2 regions of the Paenibacillus sp. CAU 1782 genome follow, and region 2 is predicted to be linked to the other one. Evidence: riboswitches for the same ligand, from Rfam matches in the RefSeq annotation. Region 2 holds a riboswitch; the other holds the start of a gene.
What was found. Region 2 has a riboswitch for FMN ahead of ribE (riboflavin synthase). Riboswitches for the same ligand answer to the same signal wherever they lie in the genome.
Positions count from the first base shown of each region.

Region 1 (14,792 bases), 1.3 Mb from region 2:
CTTCTGGACTCAAGTTTACAGCAGTTATTTTCATAGGTAAAATGAATTGTAGGCATAAAAATTATGCCATTTGTCTATGAGAGAGGGCCAATTGGAAAAATGGATATTCGCCAGCTTCAATATTTGCTGCAAATTGTACGCTCCCAGAGCTTTACCAAAGCTGCGGAGCGTCTTCATATTACCCAGCCAACGATCAGCAAAGCTGTGAAAAATTTGGAGGATGAGCTTGGCGTGCAGCTTTTTATCCGGTCGGGCCGGGAAATTGCGCTTACAGATGCAGGGAAAGTGATCGCCCAAGGCGCGGGCAAAATAGTGGACCAGTTGGAGGAGATCGAAAACGGGTTGGCGGAGCTTGTCAGCTTGCAGAAGGGAAGCATTAGCCTGGGTTTGCCTCCTATGGTGGGGGCATACTTTTTTCCATCCGTTATTCGGCGGTTTCGCGAACACCATCCCGGCATTTCTCTAAGTATACTAGAGGATGGAAGCAAAAGGATTCAATCCGCCGTTGCCGAGGGCGAGCTGGATATGGGAGTGGTGCTGCTCTCGGCTCCAGAAGATCAGTTTCATTCTTTTCCTGTAGTAGAAGAAAAACTTCAGGTTGTATTGCCTGCAGGCCATGCCTTGGCGGGTAGAGGCGAAATCAAGCTATCCGAGCTGGCGGCGGAGCCGTTTATTATGTTCCGGCAGGATTTCACTCTGCATGACCGAATGCTGGAAGCATGCCGGGAAGCAGGTTTCCAGCCGGATATCGTTTGCGAAAGCTCGCAGTGGGATTTTATCGGCGGAATGGTGGCGGCGGGATTGGGCATCGCGATGCTGCCGGAAACGATCTGCAAGCAGCTTGCCCCTGGCGCGGTCAGCGTCGTCAAACTGACCGAACCGCTTATTCCATGGCGGCTGGTCATGATATGGCGGAAGGAAGGATATCTATCTTTTGCCGCCCGAAAATGGCTGTCCTTTGCAAGGGAACAACTCTTTAACCCGACAAAATAGGTAAGAATAAAAGGAATTTATTAAAAGCCCTTGACAAGGAGCCTCGCTCCACTTATGATATGAAAATAACATCGCTACTTACTTTTCTAATGTGGGTGTGATAATCATCATAGTCTCAGGACTTGATGAAGCATATAGTTGTCTTAAGTCATTAAGAATTTACTAATTAATCAACTGATTAGCATACTGATCTTCGGGGCAGGTGAAATTCCTGACCGGCGGTGAAGCTGCGAAGCGAAGCCCGCGACTCCCTAAGCCAAGCCAACATTGGCAAAGGGACTGACTTGGTGAGAATCCAAGGCCGACGGTAAAGTCCGGATGGGAGAAGATCGCCATTTTGAATATGCCTTTGGCATGTTTATTTGGCTAGCCCCGTTTCGCATTTTCGATGCGATGCGGGGTTTTTCTTGGAATACGACAACCCCTGAAGGTTGGATGCACGAAAAGGAGCATTCAACCATGAGCAACATGATGTCTTTACCCATCTTCAAAAATCAGGCCGTCAAACCCGCATTTTGGTTTGTTGTGCTAGGCTCCGCGCTGTGGGGCGTCGATCCGTTGTTCCGCATGCTTCTGCTGGACCATCTTACATCGACTCAAATCGCTCTTCTGGAGCATGTTATTCTGGTGTTGTTTATGGCTCCCGTCTTGTGGAAGCACCGGCAACAGCTGAGCAAGCTCCGGCTGCGTCATGTCGGCGCGCTGCTCTTTATTTCCTGGGGAGGTTCGGCGCTGGCGACGGTGATGTTCACAAAAGGTCTTGAATCCGGCGATTTGAATTCGGTCCTCCTGCTGCAAAAGCTTCAGCCCTTGTTCGCCATTCTCATGGCCAGATGGCTGCTTAAAGAAAAACTGCCCAAGTCCTTCGGCATGTTATTCATTGTTGCGATTGCGGGCACCTATTTGCTAACCTTCGGCTTTAAGCTGCCTTTCTCCAATATGAGCGAGATGCTTCAAGCCGGCAGCCTGATGTCCATTGGCGCGGCTGTATTGTGGGGTGGTTCGACCGTAATGGGCCGATATCTGCTGGGCGTGTTGAATTATGAAGCGGTGACGTCGCTGCGATTTATCCTTGCGCTGCCGTTGCTGTTGGCTCTTGTTTTGGGGGAACGCCAAATATGGGCGCTTCCGGGCGAAGCGGGCGGAATGGCGCTGATTGGGCTTAACCTGCTGCTGCAGGCGCTGCTACCTGGCTTGCTTAGCCTGCTGCTGTACTATAAAGGCTTAAGCGCCATCAAAGCTTCCTATGCAACGCTGGCAGAATTAAGCTTCCCAATGGTTGGCGTTTTGATCAACTTTGCTGTATTCCAGCAGGTTATTACCGTAACGCAAATTGTAGGATTTGTTCTCATTTGGGCAACGCTGCTTATTATCTCTCGGCAGAAGGAAGGAATTCTCCAACCGGAGCGGGAGCATAAGCCGGAACGAAGCGCTACAGCGGCGGCGATATAAACCCTGTCTGTGACATCTCGGCTATCCGGTTCTATCATAAATGCGAACCGATTCACATTCTTTATTGAAGCAATCCGGCTGAAGCTGAGCCACGAGCACCTGCTGCTCTGGCCAATGCTTCAGCCTGTTTTTTTGGACAACTGGGTTACAAGCTCTTTCAACTCCGCAATATCGGCTCTCAGTGCAGCCAGCTCAACCTGGTCCTTGGAGGTTTCGGATTGTTGTGCAGACGGAGCTTCGTTGGCGATAACGTTATCTGGCTCATCCGCCGCATTGGCTTTGTCCAGATTGGTCACAATAACGCCAACGATTAAATTCATAACGATAAAGGTGCCAAACAATACAAACGAAACAAAATAGACCCAAGCCCAAGGGTAAATCTCCATAAGCGGCCTCATCATGCCGCTTGACCAGGAATCCAGCGTAATAATCTGGAACAGAGTCAGCAAGGAGGCGTGAAGAGAACCGAACAGATGCGGCATTGCATGTCCAAACATCATCGTTCCGGCAACGGCAAAAATGTAGAGAAGAATAGACAATAGCAATGAAATGTTCCACAACGAAGGCAATGTCATCAGCAGCGCGTTAACCAATCTCCGCAGGGACGGCATAACGGATATGCTTCTAAGCAGCCGCAGCACCCTCAATATTCGCAGAACCGTTACGAAAGATCCTCCGGCAAACAGATGTCCGCTCAGCACGATAGCAAAATCGAACACATTCCAGCCATCCTTGAAGTAGGACGCCCTGTTTACGGCTATCCTCAGCACGATTTCCAACGTAAACGCCCATAGCAGCAGCCGGTCCATCCAATAAATCCATGGGAAATAGGCTTCGTATACGGCGGGATAGGTTTCAAGGCCAACCAGGATCGCATTAATAAAAATAAGAAAAAGCACGCAACTTCTAAACGGGGAAGAATCAATAAACTTGCCGAGGTTCAAGCAAAACCCTCCGTTTCTGGGATAGTGGACTGATGGAATACCACTATTTTACTCTACCAGATCAAAATGCCGGATTCTAGTGAAATTGGGGGCTGTCCGAAAAGTCGTGTGGAATGAATAACTATTCAGCAGGGAGGAAACGGACGGGAAAGGGTGTCTTGGGGGCGGGTTTTTTTGTCCCGTAAAAAATGCCCCATCCATCGCACTGTAATCAGTGAAATGGAACGGGGCTTTTTTGATTGCCTACTCTGTATTAACCCTGAATTTGTTTAGCTTCGTTATACAATCCCGCCATTCCGCCGTATAGCGCATAAAAAAAGGAATCCGGCGCATCCAGGGAAAACGAGGTGTATTGTTTAGGGTCCGTTTCCAGCATGCCTTCGAATAATCTGGCGCTGTCATAGGCATAAAAGCAGAAATGGACGAATTGAAATTCAGGCATTTTTTCATAGATGGTCACGATTTCGTCGGCATAATCGACTACGCTGCGAGACGCTTCCTGTACCATCGTAATTGCATCTTCTACGCCAACCTTGATTCGGATCGTTCGCGGGTCGATAATCGTAACATTTGCCATGGTCTTCGCCCCAATCATAAAATACGTGTTCAAAAAGTTCGGTTTTCAGTGCCGAGAAGATGGCTTGAAGCTAGAAATCGAGGAGCGGAGCTTAGTGAAAGCTAAGTGAGCACCGGAGATTTCGGCTGAATGCCATATTCGACGCTGACCATGACACGAGTAATGCTTCGTAATGGAAAGCGGACTTTTTGAACAACCTTTTAAAGCTTGCCGATGTTGACGCGGAACCATTCAGGACCTTGCTCAATGTATTCCCATGTAAACTTCTCAGGATGCATGGATTGGAATTGGAAACGAAGCGGCACAGGATCATGGTCATTGACCAGAAGCATAGCTTCACCTGGCTCGAGATTGTTGAAGGTTTCGAAAATCACTTTATGCTTGAGCTGTGGCGGATATTCAGTCGCATTAACGGTAGCAGCGAATTGGCTCATTGTTAATTCCTCCCGGTGTTAGGTTTGGTTTGCTCCCTCATTATAAGACAGGAGCAGGGTGGGCTTTGTGAGCCGTGTCACATATTTTCCAATTAGGCGGGTTAGCTGGAACCGATCTGAGATTTCAATCCGCGAAGGTCAAAAATAATAATTTGATTGCGGCTAACCTCCAGCAGTTCCTCTTTATTCAACTGGCTTAACAGGCGGTTTACCGTTTCGCGGGTTGTGCCGACGGAATTGGCGAACTCCTGGTGGGTCATGGGCAAATCGATGACGCAAATGTTGTCCTTGAACTTGCCGAGTTGATCTGCCAGTTGCAGCAGCAGCGTGATGACGCGGTGTTTGACATCCTGCCCCGTCAAACCCTGGATTTTTTCCTGAAGCTCCCGGATTTTATCGCCCAGCACGGTCATCATTTTAATGCCGATAGATAGATTGTTCAGCATAAGCGTTTCGAATTGAGCCACCGGAATGGCGAGCAGTCGCGAATCTACAATGGCTTCCGCGGTTGCAGGATAGGGATGGGGATGGAAAAAGCCGATATGCGGGAACATGTCGCCTGTCGACAAGAAGGAGACAATTTGATCATGGCCGTTTTCGTCCGTTTTGAACGTTTTGACCAGCCCTTTTTGAATAAAATATACGCATTCCTTCTCGCTGCCTTCCGTAAAGATGATGGAACGCCTTGGTATGCGCCGAGAGATGGCGATTTCCGCAACCCGCTCCAATTCCTGCTCGCTGAGATCGTGAAACAGGTTTGTTTTGCGAAGAAACGGAATGATGAACTCAAGATTCATTTTGTTGCTCCTTTCCAGTCTGGCATGGTTCTGTAATGCTATTATACTGGAAAAAAAGCTCCATTGCGGTTGCAGTCGCAACCTGCCGGGACAAATCACAGGCGAAGTTTCACATTCTTGCCCTTTCATTCCGAAAATTCTTTCGGGCGTAATGATTGGCGTATACTATTAGAGAGATAAATGATTAGAGAGATAACAGCAATCGATTGGCAAAAAACTCGCCGAGGGAGTCGGGATGGATTATGCAGCATAAAAAAATGTTTCATTACGGCATGACGGAAATCCAGCATTTGAAGGCAAATGACCCCAAGCTTGGAGCGGCTATCGAGGAGCTTGGCAGCATAGAGAGAATCGTCATGCCTGATCCTTACCAAGCGTTGGTTTATGCGATAGTCGGCCAGCTCATATCCGTGAAGGCGGCAGATGCGATCTGGAATCGGATGGCGGAAGAGTTGGGCGACATCACATCAGCCAATCTGGCTAGCTATGAGGTCTTGACCATTAAGGGCTGCGGATTAACGATGAAAAAAGCAGAAACGATTTATACGATTTCTACCCAAATTGAAAGCGGAGATTTTTCGATGGAGGAGCTGCAACGTTTACCGGACGAGGAAATTTTGAAACGTTTGACGGGTATCAAGGGAGTTGGACGATGGACAGCGGAAATGGTGCTTATTCATGGACTGGGGCGTCAAGACGTGGTCAGCTTTGGCGATGCCGCCATCCGGCGAGGGATGATGAGACTGTACGGCTTGTCCGAGCTGGACGAAGAGGCTTTTCGGCGCTATTTGGCCAACTATTCGCCTTACGGCACAGTTGCTTCCCTTTACCTGTGGGCGCTGTCGCTTTGACAGCCCCGTATGACTGGCACGGACCGGGAGGCAGCTCGCAGCTATAATCGCAATCAGCTATAATCGGCGGGTTCCCCGTTCAAGCTCCAGCAGCTTTGTTTTCATCTCCATTCCGCCACGGTATCCCGTTAACGCACCGTTTTTACCGATAACGCGATGGCAGGGAACAACGATCAGCAGCGGGTTGGCGCCAATTGCCGTTCCGACTGCGCGCACCGCTTTTGGTTTGCCGATGGTTTCCGCAATGTCGGAGTAGGAGCGGGTATGACCGTAAGGAATGTCGCAAAGCGCCTGCCAAACCGCTTCCTGAAACGGCGTTCCCTTTAGATGCAGCTTTAATTCAGGCTGTAAGATGCTGCCGTCCAAATAGGAAATAAGGGCATTGGCATGGGACTCCAGCGTGTTGTCATTTTGCTCCAGGTTCCGCCCGGGATAGCGGGAAACCAACCATTGCTGAAGTTCCTCTAATGGGGCGTCTTGCGAACCGATGAAACACAATCCCGCTTCGTTTGCGGCTAGATGTAGATTCCAGTCTCCGTGCCGCAGCAGCGACCACTGGATGGCCGGCATGTTTAGGTTAGCATTCATCAGAATCAACCTCCTGTCTTTTGTTGTGGTTCATGCGATAGGCTTCAGGGGTCAGCCCCGTCAGCCTTTTGAATACGGTTATAAAATAAGGCGCATTGGGCCAGCCGATTTCTTTGCCGATTCCAGCGACCGGATTGTCAGTCGTTAAGAGCAGATGTTTTGCGCGGGAAAGGCGAAGGGCTTGCATATAGGCCAAGGGCGTTACTCCTTTGATTTTTTTGAAGGTGCGGTGAAAATGGTAAGGCGTCCCATGACAAACGGCGGCTAACTCCTCCAGTGTCAAAGGTTCATCATAATGACGGTCTATATAATCCGCCGCGATGGCGATCCATTCTTCGTCCGGCAAAGCCGTTCCGGTTGGCTTGCACCGTTTGCAGGGGCGAAATCCGGCGGCTGAGGCTTGGGAAGCATCATCGAATCGCATTACATTTTCGCGTTTCGGCACTCTCGATTTGCAGGAAGGCCGGCAAAAAATGCCGGTTGTTTTGACAGCGTAGAGAAATGAACCGTCATAGCTTTTGTCATTGGCCGCAACCGCCTGCCATTGCTCGTCCGAAAGTCTTTTCTCCAATCCATCATTGCAGCTCTCCATCGTTGTCGCCTCCTCCCATCCAGTATAACCTCCGAGTTGACGTTCGTGTTTATTTTCAAATGGAATAGCAAGATCGCAAAACGTTTATAGCAAAAGGGGAAGGAGTATCTGGGCCAACGCTGAGGCGCCCGTTTCGATATGTTCTTCCGGGATTCCGCCAAAGCCAATAAGCAGCTCGCGCTTGAAGCCGTCTTCCCGATGGCGATGGCCGGTTGTATAGGGAGAAGCCGGAGCAATTCGAATGCCTGCCTGTTTGGCAGCTTCCGTCAATGTCTCCTCCGAGCAGCGTGACGTTACGGTCATAACGAGATGAAGGCCAGTTACGGCAATATCGACATCGCCTTTTCCGCCAAAAGAGCGGCTGAGCGCTTCCTTTAGCAAATTCATCTTTCGCCGGTAAACATTTCTCATCCGCCGGATATGGCGTTCAAAATGGCCGTCGCGAATAAAATGCTCCATCGCGCGCTGATAGATTCGCGGGGAAGAGGGCTCAAACATCGATTGTTGGCCCAGACTGCGAAAGGCGGGCAGCATTGCTTTTGGCAGCACCATATAATGAATGCACAATTCCGGCGCCAACGCTTGGGGCATTCCGCCAAGATAGACGACATTGGCATCCGCCTCCAGTTGGAGATGCCCTTCAGGAGAAATGAGGGGAATTGCAACCCCGGTTCCCGCACCTGTAATGTCGAGTGGAACAACGGTATAACCTGCCGACCGAAAAGCTTGAGGGATGAGCGGGTAACAGGGATTTTCCGCGGCTAATATACGGGGCATATCCTTCAGCATCAGTGTCAAGAAGTGCAGCAGCAAACTGTATATTTATTAGTGGTCAGTTTCGTGATAGCTTTAAGTATACGCAAAAATGAAACAAGAAGGTAGGAACAACTATGAAAAAACCGATACGATTTTTGGAAGGGACATCCGTCTATTTGCGGCCCGTTGAGGCAGAGGATGTCGATTGGTATTTACAAGCGCTGCATGATCCGGAAACGAGAAGGCTTACGGGTACGCAAAAGTATTTTACGAGAGAGCAAATCGTTTCTTATCTTGAAGGAAAGCGGGAGGATTCCTCGACGGTATTGCTCCTGATTGCCCGAAGAGAAGATGATGCGCTCATAGGGGATATCGTTCTTCAGGATATCGATCCCAGAAACCGCAACGCCAATATCCGAATCGCGATTTTTAGTAATGGCAACCAGGGAAAAGGGTATGGAAGCGAAGCGATGGATCTGCTCCTGAATTATGGCTTCGGCGTCTTGAACCTGCATCGGATCGAGCTGAATGTGTTTGATTACAATAAACGGGCGGCTCATGTTTACGCAAAACTTGGTTTTAGAGAAGAAGGCATCCAGCGTGAAGCGTTGTACTACAATCATGCCTACCACGATTCCATTCTGATGAGCATTCTGGAGGATGAATATCGGGAGAGCAGAAAAATAGGGCGGAAAGCCTAGTTGCAAAACGAACAAAGCGGGCGGCAAGCGGAATTGAGCTGAAAGTGGTCTGAAAGAGGCTTGAAAAAGACTTGAAAAAGGCTTAGGAGAGCTTTGAAAGAGATGCACGCAACACAATAAAATGAGACTGTTATCGGATTGCCAATTTAGGCGTTTTCTGCTAATGCATATTAGCGGTGCTGAAAGCGTCTTTTGGCATTTGGCAGGTTGGCGGGGGCGATTTGACTCTGTCTTGACTCAGGTGATAGGGTAGATTGTGGAAGTATATTTTTTCGGGAGGGAAAGTCATGACGGAATTGAAGCTTTCGGTAGATTATGAGGAATTTGAAGATGGAAAACGAGTTGAAGATGAAATCGAACAACTGGCGGGTTCCCCTGAAGGCGCTGCATTGACCAGCCTTATTATCGGCGAGTGGGGCCATTCCTTCGAGAATAGCTCGAAGGAAACAGTAGAAGCACTGGTTAAGCACAGTGCAAGTTTTCCTTCGCTTCGCAAACTGTTTATCGGAGATATGAGCTCCGAGGAATGCGAGATTTCCTGGATTATTCAATCCGATTTGTCTCCGCTGCTCTCCGCTTTTCCCGAGCTTCAATCACTAACGGCGCAAGGCGGCAACGAATTGGAATTCAGTTCACTTGAGCACGACAAATTAGAGGAACTCATTATTATATCGGGCGGCTTGCCCAAAAAAGTGCTAAAAAGCATAGCCGGCGCCACTCTGCCGAATCTGCGCAAGCTGGAGCTGTATCTCGGCGTTGAAGATTATGGCTTTGACGGAGGTTTGGAGGATGTGTTGTCCGTTATTCCTCCGGGCAAATTCCCCAAGCTGACTTATTTGGGCTTGAAAAATAGCGAGCTGCAGGACGAGATTGCAATTGCGTTGAGCCAGCATGAAGTTTTGGGCCAATTGGAGACATTGGATCTGTCTCTTGGCACGCTTAGCGACAAAGGCGGCGAAGCGCTTCTGTCCAGCTCTGGCATCAAAGGTTTGAAAAAGCTTGATTTGAACTACCATTATATGACGGATGATATGGTGAACCGTTTCCAGGCTAGCGGTCTTCCGGTTGATGTCAGCGATCAGCAGGATATCGACGAGGAGGAGGACTGGCGTTATCCTTCCATCACGGAATAACGAGATTATCGGAATGAGCAAAAATTCGGAAGGCGGTTTGTCTTCCGTACAAGTCAGGCCTCTAATCGTTATCGGGCAGCCGGGGGATAGGCGTACGGAGGGGATACAGTCCGCGCTGGATAAGCTATCCCTTCCGCCCGCCGTCATTGTTCCCTTTGCCGATGCGCTAGGGGGAGAAGGCGTACTGGAAAAAGCCGCGCGCGGGCTGAGCGGAGCGCCGTTATTGCGAATGGAATCGCCAGGCGGCAGCTTCGAGATCGAAAAAGCGCTAATTGCGCTGGGAGCGCCGGATGCTGCGCGGGAGGTAGACGATGCGCTGCATCCTCTTCCCGATCATCCCCATTTGTCTCCGCTGAGCGCCGCGTCCGCGCTGCGGCTGCCCGAGCTTCCGGGCGTGCTGCATCATCCCGGCCAATGGTTCCGCGGATATTGCAGGCTGCTGGCAAGTTTGCGGCGCGAAGTCAAGACGGCGCTTCCGGAAGCGCGATGGCTGAATGATCCGCAGGACATCGCCCTGATGACGGACAAACGCCGAACGCAGGAGGCGCTTGCCCGAGCCGGCGTTGCTGTGCCTCGAACCATCGGCGGAGAAACGCCTCCCGATAATTATGAATTGTTGCGGGAGGCGATGGCAGCGGAAGGGGTCCATCGCGTTTTTGTGAAGCTGGCTTCCGGTTCCGCGGCTTCCGGCGTTATTGCCTACCAGGTTAATCCCGTTACCGGCGCGGAGATCGCCATGACGACCATTGGCGTAGAGAGCTATGTGACGCGCCCTCCTGTTTACTACAACAGCGGCAAGCTGAAGCGTTATACGGACAGCGGGGAAATCGCAGCTATTGTGAATTGGCTGTACCGCCATGGCGCTCACGCGGAACAATGGATAGCCAAACGCCGCGTGGGAGGACAAGCCTGCGATATTCGCCAGCTTGTAGCGGGAGGAGAAGCCGGTCATGCCGTTGTCCGTGCCAGTAAAACGCCGGTCACTAATCTGCATTTGCGAAGCCAGCGTTTGAATCCTGCCGAGGCGGGGTTGTCCCCCGAGGTTCAGGAAAGAGTGCAGTGTATCGCCCGGCAGACAGCAGCGGTTTTCCCGGCTTCTTTTTCAATGGGCGTTGACGTGCTTGTATCGGAAGGCGCGCAGCGCTGTTATGTGGCGGATGTTAATCCCTTTGGCGATTTGCTCTATGGCGTGCGGCATGAGGGGCTGACCCCCTATGAATGGGAAATGTCATTATTGTTCGGGCGAAGCGGCGGCGTATGAAGTCGCCGTCTTTTCTCCGCACAGGAATCGTCATGTTTTCGGGTTGGCTGAAAATCAATTCCATACCGGCGAAAAAAAGTTCCGCAACATGCGGTCGCCATTCTGATATGGCCTCGACAGAGGTTTTTTATGATTCCTGTTTTTTTGCATCATTACACAAAAGGTGGACTTAAAACATGACGGATATGAACGCCGTTGTAGGCACACATGACATTTTAATGATTACGCTGGATACGCTTCGGTATGACGCCGCCGTGCTGGAGGAGGCCAATTGTCCCAATCTGTGCGGCAGCGGCCCCTGGGAGAAGCGCCATACGCCGGGCAGCTTTACCTATGCGGCGCATCATGCTTTTTTTGGCGGGTTTTTGCCAACGCCAGCAACAACGGACAAATCGCGGCATATCCGGCTGTTTCATTCCAGCCGTACGGGTTTGAAAACGCATCCCCATACCTGGTTGTTCGATACCCCGGACGTTGTTTCAGGCTTGGCTGCCGAGGGGTATAAGACAGTATGTATCGGCGGCGTTATTTTTTTTAGCAAAAAAGTGCCGCTTGCGAAGGTGCTCCCGGGTTATTTTCAGCATAGCTACTGGCGAATGAACTTTGGCGTATCCAATGCCCGTTCCACGGAAAATCAGGTCAATCACGCTATTAAGCTGCTCCAAGCGACGCCACTCGACCAGCGGCTTTTTATGTTTATAAATGTATCCGCCATTCATGGCCCCAGCCATCTCTATGTTGAAGGAGCGCACAAGGATTCCGTGGAAACCCAGCGTGCGGCGCTGCGATATGCGGACGGCGAATTGGGGCGGCTGTTCCAAGCTTTTCGGGAGCGGGGAAATCGAGTATTTTGCCTTGCTTTTTCGGATCATGGAGAAGCCTTTGGCGAAGATGGTTATCATGGACACCGGTTGGCCCATGAAACGGTTTGGGACGTTCCCTACCGCGAATTTTTTCTATAGAGAGGAGGAGGGCCATGACGACAAGTACACATTCCGAGCTAAGGGACTATATCACGGCTAACCCTTACCGCTCTTATTTATATTCCTATCCTCACAAAACGTCATATCAGAGCATCGACCCGCCGTTGTCTCTTGGAGAGCTGTGGAGGGATGAGCCGGCTGAATCTTATTTTCTGTATATGCATATCCCTTTTTGCGGAGCGCGCTGCGGCTTTTGCAATCTGTTTACGCTGCCTGACAAGCGCGATGATGTCCATGTCCGTTATGTGGATGCGCTGGAGCGGCAGGCCGAGCAATGGGCAAAATTGATTGCCGGCAAGCCCTATGCCCGTTTCGCCATTGGCGGCGGAACTCCGACGCTGCTCTCTGCGGAGCTTTTGGAACGGCTGTTCCGCATTGCGGTTGATAGAATGGGAGTTGATCTTCAGACGGTGTCCATTTCCGTTGAAGTGTCCCCGGAAACGATAAACGAGGAAAAGCTGGATGTACTGAAGAGGAACGGAACCGACCGGGTCAGCATGGGCATCCAGAGTTTTGTTGCGGCAGAATCCGAAGCGATCTACAGACCGCAAAAGCCGGAAATTGTCTACAAAGCGCTGGAGCTGCTGCGACAGTACAATCTTCCCATTCTGAATCTGGATCTGATCTACGGCCTGCCTGGGCAAAGCATCGAGAGCTGGCTTTATTCTCTTGGCGAGGCGCTGCGTTATGAGCCGGAGGAAATCTTCTTATATCCGCTGTATACGCGGGAGCATACCATCGTTAAGCCGGGAGAAATCGCCAAACATTCCGATATCCGGCTGGCTTGTTATACGGCGGCAAGAGAGCTTCTGCTTCGGAGCGGCTACCGTCAATATTCCATGCGCCGTTTTGCCAAAATATCCGCGCCGGGCAGCGGAAAACGTCTTCTGGACTACAGCTGCCAGGAGGAAGGGATGGTAGGTCTTGGCTGCGGAGCACGCTCCTATACGCGGGGCGTGCATTACTCCTCCCGCTATGGCGTCAGCCGCAAAGCGACGGAAAGCATTATTGCCGATTACGTGGCGGCGAAGTCTTACGAACATGCCGATTACGGTATCGTACTGGAGCTGCAGGAGCAGAAACGGCGGTTTATTTTAAAAGCGATCCTGCATGCCGAAGGCCTTGCATTAAATCATTACGAAAGCCGCTTTGGATCGTTGCCGATGGATGATTTTCCAGAGCTTCGTCTGCTTGCGGAGTCAGGGCTGGCAGGGGTGGAAGACGGAGCGCTGCTTCTGACGGCTGAAGGGATGAGTTATTCCGACTCCATCGGCGACTGGTTTATTTCCGGGGAAATTAGAAATCGAATGGAAGGATTTGTGCTGCCATGAATGCGGTGGTGTATTACCGTGGGTCGCTTTCCTCCTGCAATTATGATTGTCCCTATTGTCCCTTCGGCAAAACGCGAGACAGCGCGGAAACGTTGGCAAAAGACAAGAAGCAGCTTGAGACATTCGTGGGCTGGGCGCGAGAGCAGGGAAGCAATGGCCATTCCCTTTCCATTTTCTTCAACCCGTACGGGGAAGGTTTGGTTCACCGCTGGTACCGCGATGCGATGGCGGAGCTGTCCCATATGGAGCATGTGGATAAAGTGGCGATCCAAACCAATCTATCGGCGAATCTGGCTTTTCTGGAAAAGCTGGATGCCAACAAAACGGCATTATGGGCTACCTACCATCCCGGGCAGGTGAGCGAAGAGAAGTTTTTGGCCCAATGCCTTAGAGTATATGAGGCTGGCGTGCCGTTTAGCGTAGGCAGTGTTGGGCTTAACAGCGCTTATCCCGCTATTGCATCCCTTCGCGAAAAGCTGCCCGGCGATGTGTATCTCTGGGTAAATGCGTACAAGGACAAGCCCAATTATTACAGCGACGAGGATTTGGCGTCTTTCCGCTCCATCGATCCATTATTCAGTCTGAACGTAGTGGACTACGACAGCTACGGCAAATCATGTCATGCAGGCCGGAGCGTTTTTTACGTACAAGGAGCGGGGCTGGTCAAACGCTGCTACAAAGACAGACGGGTCATCGGCAACTTGTATCGGGACGGACTGGAGGGTTTATCTGCCGACAGACCCTGCGGGATGAAAGCATGCGATTGCTATATCGGCTACATTCATATGCCGGAGCTGCAGCTTAAGCAGGTGTACGGCTCAGGTTTGCTGGAGCGGAATCCGGCAGCAAATGCCGGCACAGTCAGGGGTTAGTTACTCGTTTTGTACCAGTTTGGTGCAGGTTTCTTTTGCATTTTCACAACGTGGCAAGTGTTAATTATGGTGTCGAGCTGAAAAAAGGGGCCTTAAAAAATGAAGCATGAAAGTGGCACGAGTATCGATTTTATCTCTGTTGCAGAAAGTCGTGGTCAATCTGGTGTGGAAAACCTGGGCCGCGGTCAAACCATTTGGCTCACCGGACTGTCCGGAGCGGGGAAAAGCACGATTGCTTCCGCATTGGCAGAAACGCTCCGAAGCAAGGGGGTAGCCGTGGAGTGGCTGGATGGCGATGAGCTGAGGAAGAGGTTAGGCTCCGAATTGGGCTTTAGCCGGGCTGATCGCTTTGAAAATATCGCCCGAGCCGTCTATCTCGCGGATATGCTGAATCGGCATGGAGTGACGGTTATTGTATCGCTTATCAGCCCATACCGGGAAATGAGGCAATATGCAAGGCAAGCGCTGCCGAATTTCAGCGAGATATATGTAGATTGTCCGCTGGAAGAGTGCGAGAGGCGCGACGT
Region 1 covers NZ_JBTOLL010000001.1:1,744,078-1,758,869, reverse strand. Annotated here, with positions in the region: gene ACX93W_RS08370 (LysR family transcriptional regulator) at 100-993, shown strand; FMN riboswitch at 1,179-1,327, shown strand; gene ACX93W_RS08365 (DMT family transporter) at 1,453-2,445, shown strand; gene ACX93W_RS08360 (ion transporter) at 2,565-3,389, opposite strand; gene ACX93W_RS08355 (hypothetical protein) at 3,643-3,966, opposite strand; gene ACX93W_RS08350 (DUF2249 domain-containing protein) at 4,167-4,400, opposite strand; gene ACX93W_RS08345 (Crp/Fnr family transcriptional regulator) at 4,502-5,197, opposite strand; gene ACX93W_RS08340 (DNA-3-methyladenine glycosylase family protein) at 5,440-6,048, shown strand; gene ACX93W_RS08335 (methylated-DNA--[protein]-cysteine S-methyltransferase) at 6,106-6,636, opposite strand; gene ACX93W_RS08330 (bifunctional transcriptional activator/DNA repair enzyme AdaA) at 6,626-7,228, opposite strand; gene ACX93W_RS08325 (aminotransferase-like domain-containing protein) at 7,313-8,005, opposite strand; gene ACX93W_RS08320 (GNAT family N-acetyltransferase) at 8,119-8,685, shown strand; gene ACX93W_RS08315 (STM4015 family protein) at 8,973-9,818, shown strand; gene ACX93W_RS08310 (STM4014 family protein) at 9,832-11,079, shown strand; gene ACX93W_RS08305 (STM4013/SEN3800 family hydrolase) at 11,256-12,041, shown strand; gene ACX93W_RS08300 (STM4012 family radical SAM protein) at 12,056-13,393, shown strand; gene ACX93W_RS08295 (STM4011 family radical SAM protein) at 13,390-14,265, shown strand; gene cysC (adenylyl-sulfate kinase) at 14,365-14,792, shown strand, end outside.
Region 1: another riboswitch for FMN. It lies ahead of ACX93W_RS08365 (DMT family transporter); the one in region 2 lies ahead of ribE (riboflavin synthase).

Region 2 (14,792 bases):
CTGCGTTCCGTCTTTCGCCCGATATCGCGCAAAATGTGATAATCCAATTGGAAGCGCTTGACGAAATTTTGCACAGTAAGCGTGTCCTCGCTCAAATTAATCGCGAGAACCGTAAGCCCTTTATCCTGCCACTTCTGATATTGCCTCTGAAATTCCGGCATTTCCCTGACGCAAGGCTCGCAAAAACTGCCCCAGAAATTGACAATCACCGGTTTGCCCTCATAATCCGACAGCTGAAACACGTTGCCGTCAAGATCCGCAAGCGCAAAGGCGGGCGGCTTGTCTCCCGGGCTTAGCTGCCCATTATCGTTTTTGGCGAACAGGGTTGTCCCGATTGCATAGCCGCCTATGACAAATACCGCAATCAAAATAATGATTTGGATTCTTCTTCGGGATTTCCCCATTATCTCACCACCGTTATTTCATTATAACGAAAAGCAGACGGCAAAAACTGCCGCCGCCAAATGCTATTTGTGAACATTATGTGTCTTACTTGCGGCGGAAATAAGTCCTTGAACCTCTTGAGGCGTCAAATGACGATATTTTCCGCGTCCCAGCCCTTGCAAACCGACATCTCCGAACTTAATCCGTTTCAGCCGCACTACCTTATGCCCGATCGCTTCAAACATACGTCTGACTTGGCGATTGCGTCCTTCGTAGATCGTGATGGAAATTGTAGCTTCCTTGTCATCCGAAGCCACATCGTGGTACTCTACCTCGGCGGGAGCCGTCATGCCATCCTCCAGCTGAATGCCTCTTTGAAGCTGCTCCAGCGCTGTGCCGTGCGGCACGCCTTTAACCGTCGCATGGTACGTTTTCGGAACGTGATGCTTGGGATGAGTGAGCAGGTTGGCAAACTCGCCGTCGTTGGTAAGCAGCAGCAGCCCTTCCGTATCATAATCCAGCCGGCCTACAGGATAAACCCGCTCCTTGATGCCCGGCAGGTAATCGGTTACGATTTTCCGACCCTTGGGATCACTGGCGCTTGTTATCACGCCTTTTACTTTGTTCATCATCAGATAAAGTTTTTTTTCGCCTTTGATTGGCTTGCCGTTAACGGTGATGACATCCGCCGCAGGATCAGCCTTTACGCCAAGCGTCGTCACCTTTTCGCCGTTGACTTCGACAACGCCGGACAGAATGAGCTCCTCGCATTTGCGTCTCGAAGCAATCCCGGCTTGCGCCAATATTTTTTGTAAACGTTCCAATGCTTTCACCTCACTCTCCATCATACCGATTGGAGGGCCAAAGCACAAGCTATATAAGTTTTACTCCAGAAACAAGCGGTAGCCCAATTTAACGGAACAAATAGAGACAAACGGCGATTGCGGCAAAAAATCCGACCAGATCGGAAAACAGGCCGACCTTCAGCGCATATCTTGTCCGGCGTACAGCAACCGCGCCAAAATAAACCGTTAACACGTACAGTGTTGTATCCGTGCTTCCCTGAATAGTAGAAGCGATTCGGCCGATCATGGAGTCTGGCCCGTATGTACTGATCAAATCTGCCGTAAAAGCAAGCGAACCCGCACCCGTCAACGGCCTGAGCACGGCAAGCGGCAATACCTCGCTGGGAATGCCCAGCCAATCAAAAAACGGACGGACAGCCGACAGCATCAGTTCCATAGCGCCCGACGCCCGGAACATACTGATGGCTACCATCATGCCCACCAGATGGGGAATGATTCCGATTGCGGTGCCAAAGCCGTCTTTGGCACCGTCCACAAATACTTCATATACCGGAATTTTGCGTCGCAGCATGGCGTACAAAGGAATAAACACGATAATGCCTGGAATCATCCATGCGGATAACGTCGAAAACAGCTCATACATTTCATCCACCTCCCGGCGGAGCTTTCAACCGACTTCTGTACCAGCGGTCCGCCATAATGGCAGCTGCGGTCGCTACGAAGGTTGCGGCAATCGTTGTGCCGATGATTTCGGCCGGATTGGCGGAATTATAATTCATGCGGATTGCAATAAGCGTTGTTGGCACTAGCGTGATGCTGGATGTATTCAGGGCAAGCAGCGTACACATCGCCGCCGTCGCCGTCTCCTTGTGCGGATTCAGCTTCTGCAGCTCCTGCATCGCTTTGATGCCCATCGGAGTTGCGGCATTGCCAAGGCCAAACAGGTTGGCGCTCAGGTTGCTCATAATATACCCCATGGCGGGATGATCCTTAGGAACATCGGGAAACAGCCAGCGAACAGCAGGCCCAAGCATAGCGGCAAGCTTTTTGAGCAATCCCGCTTGTTCGGCGATGGACATCATGCCCTGCCAAAACACCATAATGCTAATCAGTCCAAAGCTTACGGTCACGCCTGATTTGGCTCCATCAAAAGCAGCGGCGGTTACGTCATCCATTTTCCCCGTAAACGCCGCCACCACTACGCTTGCCACGATAAAAAAAAGCCATATCCAGTTTACCATCCTCCACAATCCTCCCCCGGAAAAACCCGCCTCCGCTTCTCCCTGGCGAAGGCATGGCTTGGCAACATTTCCGCTATGCGGATCCCTTGGCCTTTATAACTAATCGCCGCCCGCTGACATCAAGGGACTGTCCGGATCATAGACCGGAACTTTGCCGATGGGATTGCCGTTTAAATAAAACAGCAATCTGCCGCGTTCGCCCAGTTCATACCGCTCCCCGGCTGCGGGAATCAGCTCCAGCTTGCTTTGAACCCCTGCTCCTTCGCCTTCTTCCAATGGATAAAGAAAGGTTTGGCCAGCTACTTGAGCAACCCCTTCAATGGATTGGCCCTTTTCAGCGAGTGTCTGAAGCGGATAATTGCTGAACCCCCAGTCCAGCAATTGCTGATGATCTTTCCAGTCGTCCCCGTCGTTGATCGTCACGGCTGCAAGCCTTTGCCCGTTGCGGGTAGCCGAGCTAACAAGACAACGAAGCGCCTTTTTGGTGTAGCCCGTTTTTACGCCGTCCGCTCCTTCGTACATAGCAAGCATTTTGTTTTTATTCAACCAGCGGTAGCTCCACTTCTCGTGAGGGTTCGGCACATCTTTGACGCGAGTGCTCACAATTGCCGCAAAGTCTTTGTTTTTAAGACCATAGGCCGCCATCCGCGCAAGATCGTTCGCCGAGGAATAATGCCCCTCTTCATCTAGTCCGTGCGGGTTGCGGAATTGCGTATGTGTCAAGCCCAGCATGGCCGCCTTTTCATTCATAAGATGGACAAATCCTTCTTCCGAGCCTCCTACATGTTCCGCAATAGCAGTGGCCGCGTCGTTGCCGGAGCGAAGCATTAGGCCGTAGAGCATATTGGATAAACTCATCTCTTCGCCTAGCTGAAGATAAATCGAGGAGCCTTCCTTTCCGACAGCTCGTTTCCCCGTCTTTACCATGTCGTCCAAATGACCATGTTCTATGGCCACGATAGCAGTCATAATTTTGGTTAAGCTGGCTATCCTCATTGGCGTATCGCCGTTGCTGCTATAAAGCAGCCGCCCCGATTCTACATCGACTAATGCAGCACCTTTAGCGTTTGTGCCGATTGAAGGCGCTGCGGAGGCTCCGCCCGGCGCCAATCCCGCCAGCAGCGCCAATACGGCCAGCACGGCTCCAAGCCTTGTCCAAAATCTGTATAACCCGGTTGTCATTCTAAGCTGGCTCCTTCCGGTGTTGGTTCAAGTTGATTGATGCAATCTAATGTAGTATATGCCTGTACATCGCTCAATAGACGAGCTATGGAGCCGAAAATGATGGATACGCAAAAAACCTCCCGTCGCTTACGCGCGGGAGGCCGGATTGCCGCTGGAAAGCCTTGCGCCTTCCCCTCGGCCATCTGAGCTATTGCAACATTTACATATGCCCGTCCACGATTGTTGTTGTCGTGGATTCCACAAAGTCGCCGGAGCTGTTGCGCCGCATCATGTTTTGCAGCTTGTCAAATACTTGAGGGGCGGAATCGATGACGCGTTCCATCAGATGAGTCTGATTGTCCAGCGGCACGACTTTAACGCCCGTTGCCCCAACAACCAAAAAGGCGATCGGCGTAATGGATACGCCGCCGCCGCTGCCGCCGCCAAACGGCAAAGAAACCGAAGCGTTGTGAGCGTCGTCTTTTGCCGCATCATGCTTGTCTCCGCCATTATCCATCCGGATATCGCTGCCGCCTGCCACAAAACCAAAGCCTACCTTGGAGATAGGCATAATAACGCTGCCGTCCGGCGTTTGTACCGGATCGCCAACAATTGTATTGACGTCAACCATTTCTTTAATGTTTTCCATTGCGGTTTGCATTAAGCCTTGAATAGGATGTTCTGCCATAGCTTGACGCCTCCTTTCCATTTCTTCATGCGAATGAACAGCTGCAGTCCGGCAAGAATAGCATAACCGAAGCGGATTTGAGCTATGCACGACCACTCCGTTGTAAAAGCAGGGCGGTCATAAACGGGATCGACCTTCAATTCCGGATGTGATTTAAGTCTGACTACCTGCGACAGCAGGCCGATCGCGCTCGTCTTAATCGACCATACAAGCCCAGTAGCCATAGCCGTCCACATGGCATCTCCCGTTCCAACGGATGTAGACCATTGCCAGCGATGCACATCGACACGCTCCAACGCGTGTTTTACCACTCCGGTAAAGTCTCTCGTCATTTCCAGCAGCTGCTTCCACTTGTCGATCATTCGCACGACTCGTTCTGCGTCAATCTCATCATTTTGCTTGTGAGAGTCGCTTTGTCCTGCGCTGCTTGTGGAAATGTGCTCCTTCAACTGAAGCGATTTGCCCGTAAAACGAACAAAAGGCACTTTCACTCGGTATTTAATCAGCCCGTACAGCAGCTTCACGGTGAATTGGGCATCATCCTTATTGCCGCTTCGCCTATAATATCCGTCGATTACGATCGGCGAAGACAACAGCACAACCAGCGCAAGGACAAAAAAAAGGCCGCCGGTCATTATCCAACCATAGGGAGCGTCAAACACGTTTGTGTTCCCTCCGTTTCCAAAAACAGGTTGAATATAGTATGACCAAGCGGCGTTTTCTCATTCCTCTTTTAATTCATCAATCGTCATTTGGCGGCCGTCCAGCTTCTCGAACAGCAGTTGCGTATGTTCGTCAAGCTCGTCCTCCATGTTGACCTGCTTCGGTTCAGGCAAATCCTTAATGGATGGCAGGCCGAAATAGTCCAGAAACGCTTTTGTTGTACCGTATAGGATGGGGCGGCCAATCGCTTCTGCCCGGCCAACCTCCTCAATCAGATCCTTGGATACAAGCGATTGAATCGCCCTGTCGCTTTTGACTCCACGGATCTCTTCAACGTCAATTCTTGTAATCGGCTGACGGTAGGCAACAATCGACAACGTTTCAAGCGCAGCCTGCGATAGCTGGGCCCGTGTTGGCGTATAGGCCATACGTTCAAAATAAGGCGCATGCTCCGGATGCGTCGTCATCCGAAAGGAACCGGCAACTTCGGAAATTTGAACGCCTCTTGCCTCGCGCTCCAAATCCCGTTGAAGATCATGCACAAGCTCAACGGCAAATTCCATGTTCAACTCCAGAATATCGCCTAGTTGGCGCTTGTTCAAACCTTCATCCCCGGCCATAAAAAGCAAGCCCTCAATAATTTTCTTCAAATGCTGATAATCCATCTTGCCCGGTTTCTCCTCTCCAGTGAATCACGATATCATCAAACAGCCCATGCTGATGGCACCGGATATGCTTCATCTTCATAAGCTCCAATATCGCAAGAAAGGTAACGACGATTTCATGCCTGTCCATATTTTCACGGATCAGCTTGGAAAATCGAACCGTCTCATATTGCTTCAGAAGCTCCACAATATCATGAATGCGATCTTTGACGGAAATTTCGTCACGGTGCACGGTCGCTACAAAATTCCGTCTTGCCGCTTTTCGCAGCGCCTTCTGGAAAGCATTCACCAGATCGGATAGATGCAGCCCTTCCACCGGATTAACCGGAACTTCCTTCAAAAACGGAGTCATATCTTCAGGCTCGCGGGAAAACAGCAGGCTTCTGTCATGCTCCCTATCGCGCAGCTGCTCCGCGATCGCCTTGAATTTGCGATATTCCACCAGCCTCTGAATCAGTTCATCCCGCATGTCCATGCCATCGTCGTACCAATCTTCCGGCTCATCATCAAAAACGGGAGGTTTGGGCAGCAGCTGCTTGCTTTTGATCGCCAGCAGCGTTGCCGCCATAACCAGAAATTCACTGGTAACCTCCAGCTCCAGCTCCTTCATGGCATTCAGATAGTCCATGTACTGAACCGTAATTTCGCTGATGGAAATATCGTGGATATCGATTTCCGCTTTATCGATCAGATGGAGAAGCAGGTCAAGCGGACCTTCAAACGTTTCAAGCCTGTAAAGCACTGACAAAATGAAGCCCTCCCGCCGTCTGGCAAATCAAGGCGTTAGCCCTGAAGCTGCTTGCTCAAATTCGCCATTTCGATAGCGCTGGCAGCCGCTTCATATCCTTTATTGCCGGCTTTTGTGCCCGCACGCTCAATTGCCTGCTCGATGGAATCCACCGTCAGAACGCCAAATATCGTCGGAATGCCGGTTTTTAGCGCAATTGCAGCTACGCCTTTGGCCGCCTCGCTGCACACATAGTCAAAATGCGGCGTAGAGCCGCGGATTACCGCGCCAAGTGTAATAACAGCGTCATATTTGCCGCTTTCCGCCATTTTTTGGGCAATCAGCGGAATTTCAAAAGCGCCTGGCACCCATGCCACTTCAACATCATCGTCCTCCGCTCCATGCCGCTTGAACGCGTCCAATGCTCCGCTAAGCAGCTTGCCGGAGATGAATTCATTAAATCTGCCCACAACTACGCCATATTTCAATCCCTGGGATACTAAATGTCCTTCATAATATTTTGCCATGTCTGCTACTTCCTCTCCAGTTATATTAGTGCTGCGGCGTTGTTGCCGCTTTTTCGCCCTGCTGTGCTTGCTCCAGTTCATCCAACTCCAGCAAATGCCCCATCTTGGCAGCCTTGGTGCGCAAATAGCCACGGTTGCTGTCATTGGCCGGCATCTGGATTGGCACGCGGTCAACCACTTCGATGCCGTACCCTTCAAGCCCTTTGATTTTGCGCGGATTGTTGGTCATAAGCTGCATTTGAGTAATGCCAAGATCCCTCAGGATTTGTGCGCCTATCCCGTATTCCCGCAAATCGGGAGCAAAGCCTAGTTTAATATTCGCCTCAACCGTGTCCAATCCCTGCTCCTGAAGCGCATATGCCTTTAATTTGTTGATCAGCCCGATGCCGCGTCCTTCCTGGCGCATATAAAGCAGAACGCCGGCGCCGGCTTCATTGATCTGGTTCATCGCAGCGGCAAGCTGCGGTCCGCAGTCGCACCGATGAGAATGGAATACATCCCCCGTCAGGCATTCCGAATGGACGCGCACCAGCACGGGCTGGTCAGGCTTGATTTCGCCTTTAACAAATGCGACATGCTCCTTGTCGTCCACTTTGTTTTTGTACGCAACGGCGCGGAACTCGCCGAAGTCGGTCGGCATGGTCACATCCACGACCCGTTCCACAAGCTGCTCCTTTTCATTGCGGTACCGGATCAGCTCTTCAATCGTAATCATTTTGAGGCCATGCTTGTTTTTGAATGTTACAAGATCGGGAAGACGGGCCATAGAACCATCCTCTTTAATAATTTCGCAGATGGTTGCCGCCGGGCTTGCTCCACAGAGAAGGGCTAGATCAATTGCCGCTTCCGTATGGCCGGCACGGCGCAACACGCCGCCTTCCTTGGCGATCAGCGGAAAGATATGCCCGGGACGGCGGAAATCCTCCGCACGCGCCGCTGGATCGATTAAAGCCTTGATGCTGACCGAACGCTCGTATGCCGAAATACCCGTGCTTGTGGAAATATGGTCAACGGATACGGTAAAAGCCGTACCGTGGTAATCCGTATTTTTTTTCACCATTGGCGGCAAATCCAGTTCCTCGGCCCGCTCCGCCGTAATGGGAGCGCAGACCAGGCCTCGCGCTTCGGAAATCATAAAGTTGATGACCTCGGGCGTCGACTTATCGGCGAGAGCAACCAGATCTCCTTCATTTTCCCGATCTTCATCATCCACTACAATGATGGGGCGTCCCGCCAACAAATCTTTCACCGCGTCTTCAATTGTGTCAAACGACGCTTGTTTTCCTTCCTCCATACGATCCCCTCCCAATGTCCCTCTTACAAAAATCCGTGTTCCGCCAAATAACCGGTTGTCAACTTGGAGGCGCTGCGCCGGCCGTTTTGCTCCGGCTGGTTGAAATGAAGCAGGTGATTCACATATTTGCCGATAATATCGCATTCGATGTTAACCGTCTCGCCAGGCTGACGCTGCTGCAGAGCCGTCTCCGCCAATGTGTGCGGGATAATCGAAATACAAAACTCGCCTTCCGATACATCCACCACCGTCAAGCTTATGCCGTCAATCGTGATGGAGCCTTTCGGAATGATGTAACGAAGGCTTGAGTTGTCATGAAGAGATATTTTAAAAACAACCGCATTGGCATCCCTATGCCTGGAAACAACAACGCCAGTCCCGTCCACGTGCCCCTGCACGATGTGGCCGCCAAATCGGTCGCCTGCTTTCATCGCCCGCTCCAGGTTAACTCCGTTGCCTGGCTTTAAACTGTGCAGTGTGGATTTACGGTACGTTTCAGGCATAACATCCGCAGCAAAAGAATGTTTATCGAAGGACGTCACGGTCAGGCACACGCCGTTTACCGCAATGCTGTCACCCAGCTTAACCCCGTCGGTGACCACGCTTGCCCCGATCAATAGCTGCATGGCTTCACCTTGCCGGGTGACGCCTTTCATAACCCCAACTTCCTCTATCAATCCGGTAAAAATACGTCTCTCCCCCTCTCTCCTCCAATGCGCCAACTATCCAGCGCTTTGAACGCCATATGCCCAACAACGCAAAAAGCCCCTCCAGGCAGCTTGCCGAGGGGATTCAAAGATCATGAGAACAACGACAAATAGACGATTAACCTGCCTTTTGGCAAAGGGTTACAGTCTATTTTTTGCGCAGGACAAAAACTTCTTGCGAAGTCGTCCAAAAAACCCAAATTCCCTCAAATGTGAATTAAAGCACAAATGGAAATGTGTTGGGATTTTGTTTTACGCAATGCCGAAGCTTCTCCTTCTCCCATCCAGACTATACTGTCGGTCCCGGATTTGCACCAGGTCCACCGCATTGAATAGTTTCATTCAATCCGGGTCACGGACTGACGGAGAGCGCCGGACATACGGTTACCCGTTCTGCCCGGCCCTTCCGATCACCGCCGGTTGGGACTTTCACCCGACCCCGAAGGAAAGCTATTGATTATATGGTTAGCATCTTACCACTATTCGCCGGAAACTTCAACCTTCTCCATTTTGTCTCCGTTTTTGAGCGCATCCACAAACTCCATGCCTTTCGTCACTTTGCCGAAGACAGTGTGGCCTCCGTCAAGATGCGGCTGCGGCTGGTAGCAGATATAGAATTGGCTGCCGCCAGTGTTGCGTCCGGCATGAGCCATTGCAAGCGTTCCGCGCTCGTGCTTGTTAGGATTGATTTCGCAATTGATTTGGTAGCCGGGGCCGCCTGTGCCGTTGCCGGTTGGACAACCGCCTTGTGCAACAAAACCAGGAATAACGCGATGGAAAGACAAACCGTCGTAAAAACCGCTGTTTGCCAGCTTTTCAAAGTTTGCGACCGTATTTGGAGCATCCTGATCAAACAGATCCAGGTGTACCTCGCCGCCGCTTGCCAATTTGATTTTTGCTTGTTTTGCCATTTTAAACATCTACCTTTCTATACCGAATAAAGATACGTTACCAATTTTATCTTTATTTCGCAAGTGCGGACTTTTGCAAGCGGGCTGGAATTACGTCGTTTACGACGATATCCTGCAGCGATTCGCGCTTCACAACAAGGTCGGCCTGTCCGTCCTTCACGAATACGACCGCAGGGCGGCGAATCCGGTTATAGTTGCTTGCCATGGCGTAATTGTAGGCGCCGGTACAGAATACGGCCAGCAAATCTCCGCTTTCCGATTTCGGCAGATCCAGATCCCAAATCAGCATATCGCCGCTTTCGCAGCATTTGCCGGCGACGGAAACCGTTTCTTCGGATGCCTCGTTGGCGCGGTTTGCCAGAATCGCCTCATAGCGCGATTGATACAACGCCGGACGCGGATTATCCGTCATGCCGCCGTCGACAGCAACGTATTTGCGAACGCCTGGGATATCTTTGCTTGTCCCAATCGTGTACAGCGTAGTGCCCGCATCGCCAACCATGCTGCGGCCCGGCTCTACCCAAATTTCAGGAAGCGGGAAGTTTGCCTGGCTGAATTTATTTTTGATCGCATCCGTAATAGCTGCTACATATTCGCCCAGCGGAAGAGGCGTGTCGCCTTCCACATAGCGGATGCCGAAGCCGCCGCCCAGGTTGATTACCTTAAAGGTCAGATCGAATTCTTCGCGGATGGATACGGCAAAGTCTGCGACTTTGTCAACGGCCATGCGGAAACCTTCAACCTCGAAAATTTGGGAGCCGATATGGGAGTGTACGCCGAGAATTTCCAGGTTAGGAAGCTCAAGCGCCTGTCCGATTGCGGCTTTGGCCGAACCATTGCCAAGATCGAAGCCAAACTTGGAATCTTGCTGGCCTGTGGAAATATAGTCATGCGTATGAGCCTCAACGCCCGGCGTGATGCGGAACAGGATATTGACCTTTTTGCCTTTTTCGCCTGCAAGAGCGTTGAGCAGAGCCAGCTCGTGGAAGTTGTCCACCACGAAGCAGCCGATGTTGGCGTCAAGCGCCATATTGATTTCGTCCGGCGTTTTGTTGTTGCCGTGGAAGTGGATGCGCTGTACCGGGAAACCGGCTTGCAGCGCCGTATGCAGCTCGCCGTCGGACACAACGTCCAGCGACAGCCCTTCCTGCTCGGCGATAGCGCACATTGCCATAACGCTAAACGCTTTGCTGGCGTATGCGACCTGGAATTTGAGACCGGAAGCTTTAAACGCTTCCACATATTCTCTAGCGCGCTGGCGAACGAGATCCTCGTCCACGATATATAACGGTGTGCCGAACTGTTGCGCCAGATCCGTAACGTCGCAACCGCCTATTTCAAGATGGCCTTTGTCATTGATTTTGCTTGTTCCATGCAGGTACATTGGTTACCCTCAGCTTTCTTCCGTTCCTTATAGAGGATGTTTAAAAAACCCGCATTCCATTACGCAGCATGTCTAACGACATGTTCAGCATCGAAAATGGAATTCAGCCGAACTCTCCGTTCCTCACGCAGCTATCACTACGCTCCGGTCCTCGATTTCTAGCTTCATCCCATCTTCTTGGTACTGAAAACCGGGCTTTTTGAACTCACAATTAAAGATAAACGGATATGATTTGCATCTTATAGCATCAGTATAACGCAATCCTTCCCCGCCCGAAATGGATAAATCCGCATTTCATTTGTATTTTTGGTATTGCCCCCAATCGGACCGGTGTACCCCCCCCATCCTTACTCGCCTTCCGGCAGCTTTTCCGACTGCTGCGGACGCAAAATATTAGGCCTTGTCCGGTTATGCAAAACCGGTTTGCGGATAATGATGCTCCATAAAGCTTTGGCGTCAAACGGAATAATCGGCCACATATAGGGACGGTTCATGGAGCGCTCCATCACCAGCATAATAAAAATGAGCGTGCAAACGACCATAAAACCCGGCGCTTCAAACGCCGCCACGGCGACCAGCAGAACCAGCCGCACGATCCGGTTCGCCAAACCGAGCTCATAGCTGGGCGTTGCGAACATGCCGATTGCCGCTACAGCCATATACAGGATAACCTCGTTGACGAAGATTCCGGTTTGCACAGCAATATCGCCAATCAGAATAGCAGCAACCAGCGATACTGCCGTCGCCAACGATGATGGGGTATGCACAGAAGCCATCCGCATCAGGTCAACCCCGATTTCCGCCAGAAGAAACTGTACAAACAGCGGAATTTTGCCTGTTTTGTTGGGACCGATAAATTCCAGCATGGGTGGTTTGTATTCCGGATGCATAACGAAAAGCAGCCACAAGGGCAGCAGGAAAAGCGAGGCCAAAACACCAATAAAACGGACCCAGCGCAAATAAGTCCCGATAAGCGGCGTCTGGCGGTTTTCCTCCGCATGCTGCATCAGATCGGTATAGGTCGTGGGCAGCGTCATCACGCTGGGCGAGGTGTCCACAAAAATGGCGACTGCGCCTTCCAGCAAATGCGCTGATACCGTATCGGGACGTTCGGAATAACGAACCAGGGGAAATGGACTCCAGCCCCGATTGATTGTCGCCTCCTCCAGCTGCTTGTCCGCAAGCGGCAATCCATCGACCTTGACCATGCCGATTTTGTCCTTGATGGATTTTAGCAGTTGCTTATCAACAATATCGTCGATGTAGGCGATACAGACATCGCTTTTGGTTCGTTCGCCGATCTGAATCAGCTCATACCTCAGCCCGGGATCGCGCAGGCGTCTGCGGACCAAAGAAACGTTAACCATCAACGTTTCGATGAAGCCGTCACGGCTTCCCCGCACCACTTTCTCCAGCGAAGGCTCCTCCAGCCCGCGCGCCGGAAAATTTTTGGCGTCGATCCGCAAGGCGGTGTCCTCTCCATCGATAAACAGCGCCGTTCCCCCGGCCAATACGCTGTTGATCAGCATCGTCCAGTCGCTTTCCCGCTCCACTTGCGCCGCGGGCACATAATGATCCAGAAACATATGAAGCGCATCGCTGTTCAAGTCGTCGGGATGAAGATAAGTCAGCCGTTTGAGCACCTCTGTAAGCAGCTCGTCTTTAACCAAACCGTTCATGCAAAAAAGCGCCGTTTTCCGCTCCCCAAACGTCATCTCGCGCACAACGATGTCAAAGCTCGTTTTAAAGCCCACTTCGACCTCCAGCCGTTTGAGCACCTCGTCCAGAGAAGACGGGATCGGCCTTGCCTGTTTTGCCGCATCTTCCCCCTTGTCTGCTGCTCCTCCCTTTGAAGAGGCCTCCCTCTCCCCCTGTTGACCAGCTCTACGGGCGCCTGCCTCATCGTCCCTTCTTGCTGCGTTATCATCGGGCGATTCCGAACGATCAATCATGTCACGTTTGCTTTCATCCTCTTGTCCCCTGTATGAACCCCCTCTCTCCTCCATCTGTTGTTGTTCAGGCATGCCGGGCTTCCAGCCGGATTTCCCGCCGCGTCCCGCTTCTTGCTCCCTATCCTGTTCCATATCTGTCATCACCTATCGCCTCCGGGGAATGATCGTTGCGTCACCATTGAAAAATCAGCCAATCAAACAGCGAACCAAGCGTTTTGCCCAATACCATGGACATCACAAGCGCAAACATATAACGGGACAGCCCCATCCGTTTGGCCAAAATCGGCAGCACGTTAATGACTTCTGTCAGCGCCGCTGCCAACATGCCGATAAAAATGCCGTCAAGCAGTCCAGTCAAGCTCACCAGGGGAACAAAATCAAGCGGTAGCCGCCAATCCAAAAAATCGGCGAAGGTCCAGTACAGCGAACCCGCAATAATTGCGGTTTCGAACCAGACCGATTTGCGAAAAGCCCGCGCCAGTTGGGCAAGCCGGGGAATCAAATCGAACACGATCAGCAAGGCCACCATCCCGCTGCCTACGGCCAGTCCGCCGGCAAGTCCAAGCAGCGCCAGAAACAAATTGATCGCCAGCTCAGCCATGTCCGTTGTTTCCATTTGGCTCAAGGTCGGCCTGCTTGCGCATTTCATCCGCGATGACATAATCGTTCATATTTTCCTGATAAAGATATAGCTCAACTTCCAGCGGATTGGGTTCTTCATTAAATTTTTTCTTGAACAAATGATTAAAAAACAACACCATGCCAAGCCCTACGCCAAGCGAATATGGAATTTGGAACCAGAGCGGATGCTCCGTGCGCCGGCCCGTAATCAGCTCCACGATGCGGATATGCACTTCCTTCATGCTGACGTCGGTGTGGAAGTTCATGATCGCCAGACCCGCCCCGAAAAACAGCAGCAGCCAGGCAAAGACCAGCACAAGATAACGGGGCTTAACCGGCTTGTCGGCCACCATAACCAGCACTTGGGGATCGCCATAGGCTTCAACCGTCAAATTGGGGATTTCCTTGCGCAAGGCTCTCACAATCTGAAGCAAATCGATCACGACGCGATTGCCGTCCGCCTGACGGTGGCGATACAGCGGGAACCGCTTCAGCTTTTGCTCCAGCGCATCCTCGTCCGTCAGGAGCCTCGCGGCCTGGCCCAGCAATACCTCGTGGCCGGTTTTAATGTATATTCGTCGTTTGAGCCGCAGGTAGAGAACGGGATGGCTGATTGCGTCCATCTTGCATCTTCCCTTCCGCTAATCATTTTCCACGAGAGGTTGTTCAAAAAGCCCGCCTTCCATTACTCACTGAGCTACCACTAAGCTCCGCTCCTCGATTTCTAGCTTCATCCCATCTTCTCGGTACTGAAAAGCGGCCTTTTGAACACGTTCTTATATAAAGCTTTGAACTCGCATTGTTAGTATGGAACGCGGAGGATAAGGATACTCAACCAATTTCATGAAAAAAAGGATCAAACCGCTATAACGCGATTTGATCCCGAATGGACTGCAATATTTTTTTCTCCAGCCTGGACACCTGCACCTGGGAGATGCCAAGCCTGCTGGCGACCTCAGACTGCGTCTTGTCGCGGTAATACCGCAAATAAACGATAAGCCGCTCCCGTTCGCTTAACCCCCCGATCGCTTCCGTCAGAGCCAGCTTGTCGAACCAGC
Region 2 covers NZ_JBTOLL010000001.1:435,658-450,449, reverse strand. Annotated here, with positions in the region: gene ACX93W_RS02315 (redoxin domain-containing protein) at 1-404, opposite strand, end outside; gene ACX93W_RS02310 (pseudouridine synthase) at 468-1,208, opposite strand; gene ACX93W_RS02305 (spore maturation protein) at 1,297-1,833, opposite strand; gene ACX93W_RS02300 (nucleoside recognition domain-containing protein) at 1,835-2,431, opposite strand; gene ACX93W_RS02295 (D-alanyl-D-alanine carboxypeptidase family protein) at 2,531-3,613, opposite strand; gene ytfJ (GerW family sporulation protein) at 3,816-4,283, opposite strand; gene ACX93W_RS02285 (DUF2953 domain-containing protein) at 4,256-4,945, opposite strand; gene scpB (SMC-Scp complex subunit ScpB) at 5,006-5,611, opposite strand; gene ACX93W_RS02275 (segregation and condensation protein A) at 5,580-6,359, opposite strand; gene ribH (6,7-dimethyl-8-ribityllumazine synthase) at 6,395-6,865, opposite strand; gene ACX93W_RS02265 (bifunctional 3,4-dihydroxy-2-butanone-4-phosphate synthase/GTP cyclohydrolase II) at 6,891-8,159, opposite strand; gene ribE (riboflavin synthase) at 8,183-8,848, opposite strand; FMN riboswitch at 9,135-9,317, opposite strand; gene ACX93W_RS02255 (peptidylprolyl isomerase) at 9,346-9,777, opposite strand; gene lysA (diaminopimelate decarboxylase) at 9,830-11,161, opposite strand; gene ACX93W_RS02245 (spore germination protein) at 11,509-13,254, opposite strand; gene ACX93W_RS02240 (stage V sporulation protein AB) at 13,286-13,729, opposite strand; gene ACX93W_RS02235 (stage V sporulation protein AA) at 13,707-14,357, opposite strand; gene sigF (RNA polymerase sporulation sigma factor SigF) at 14,599-14,792, opposite strand, start outside.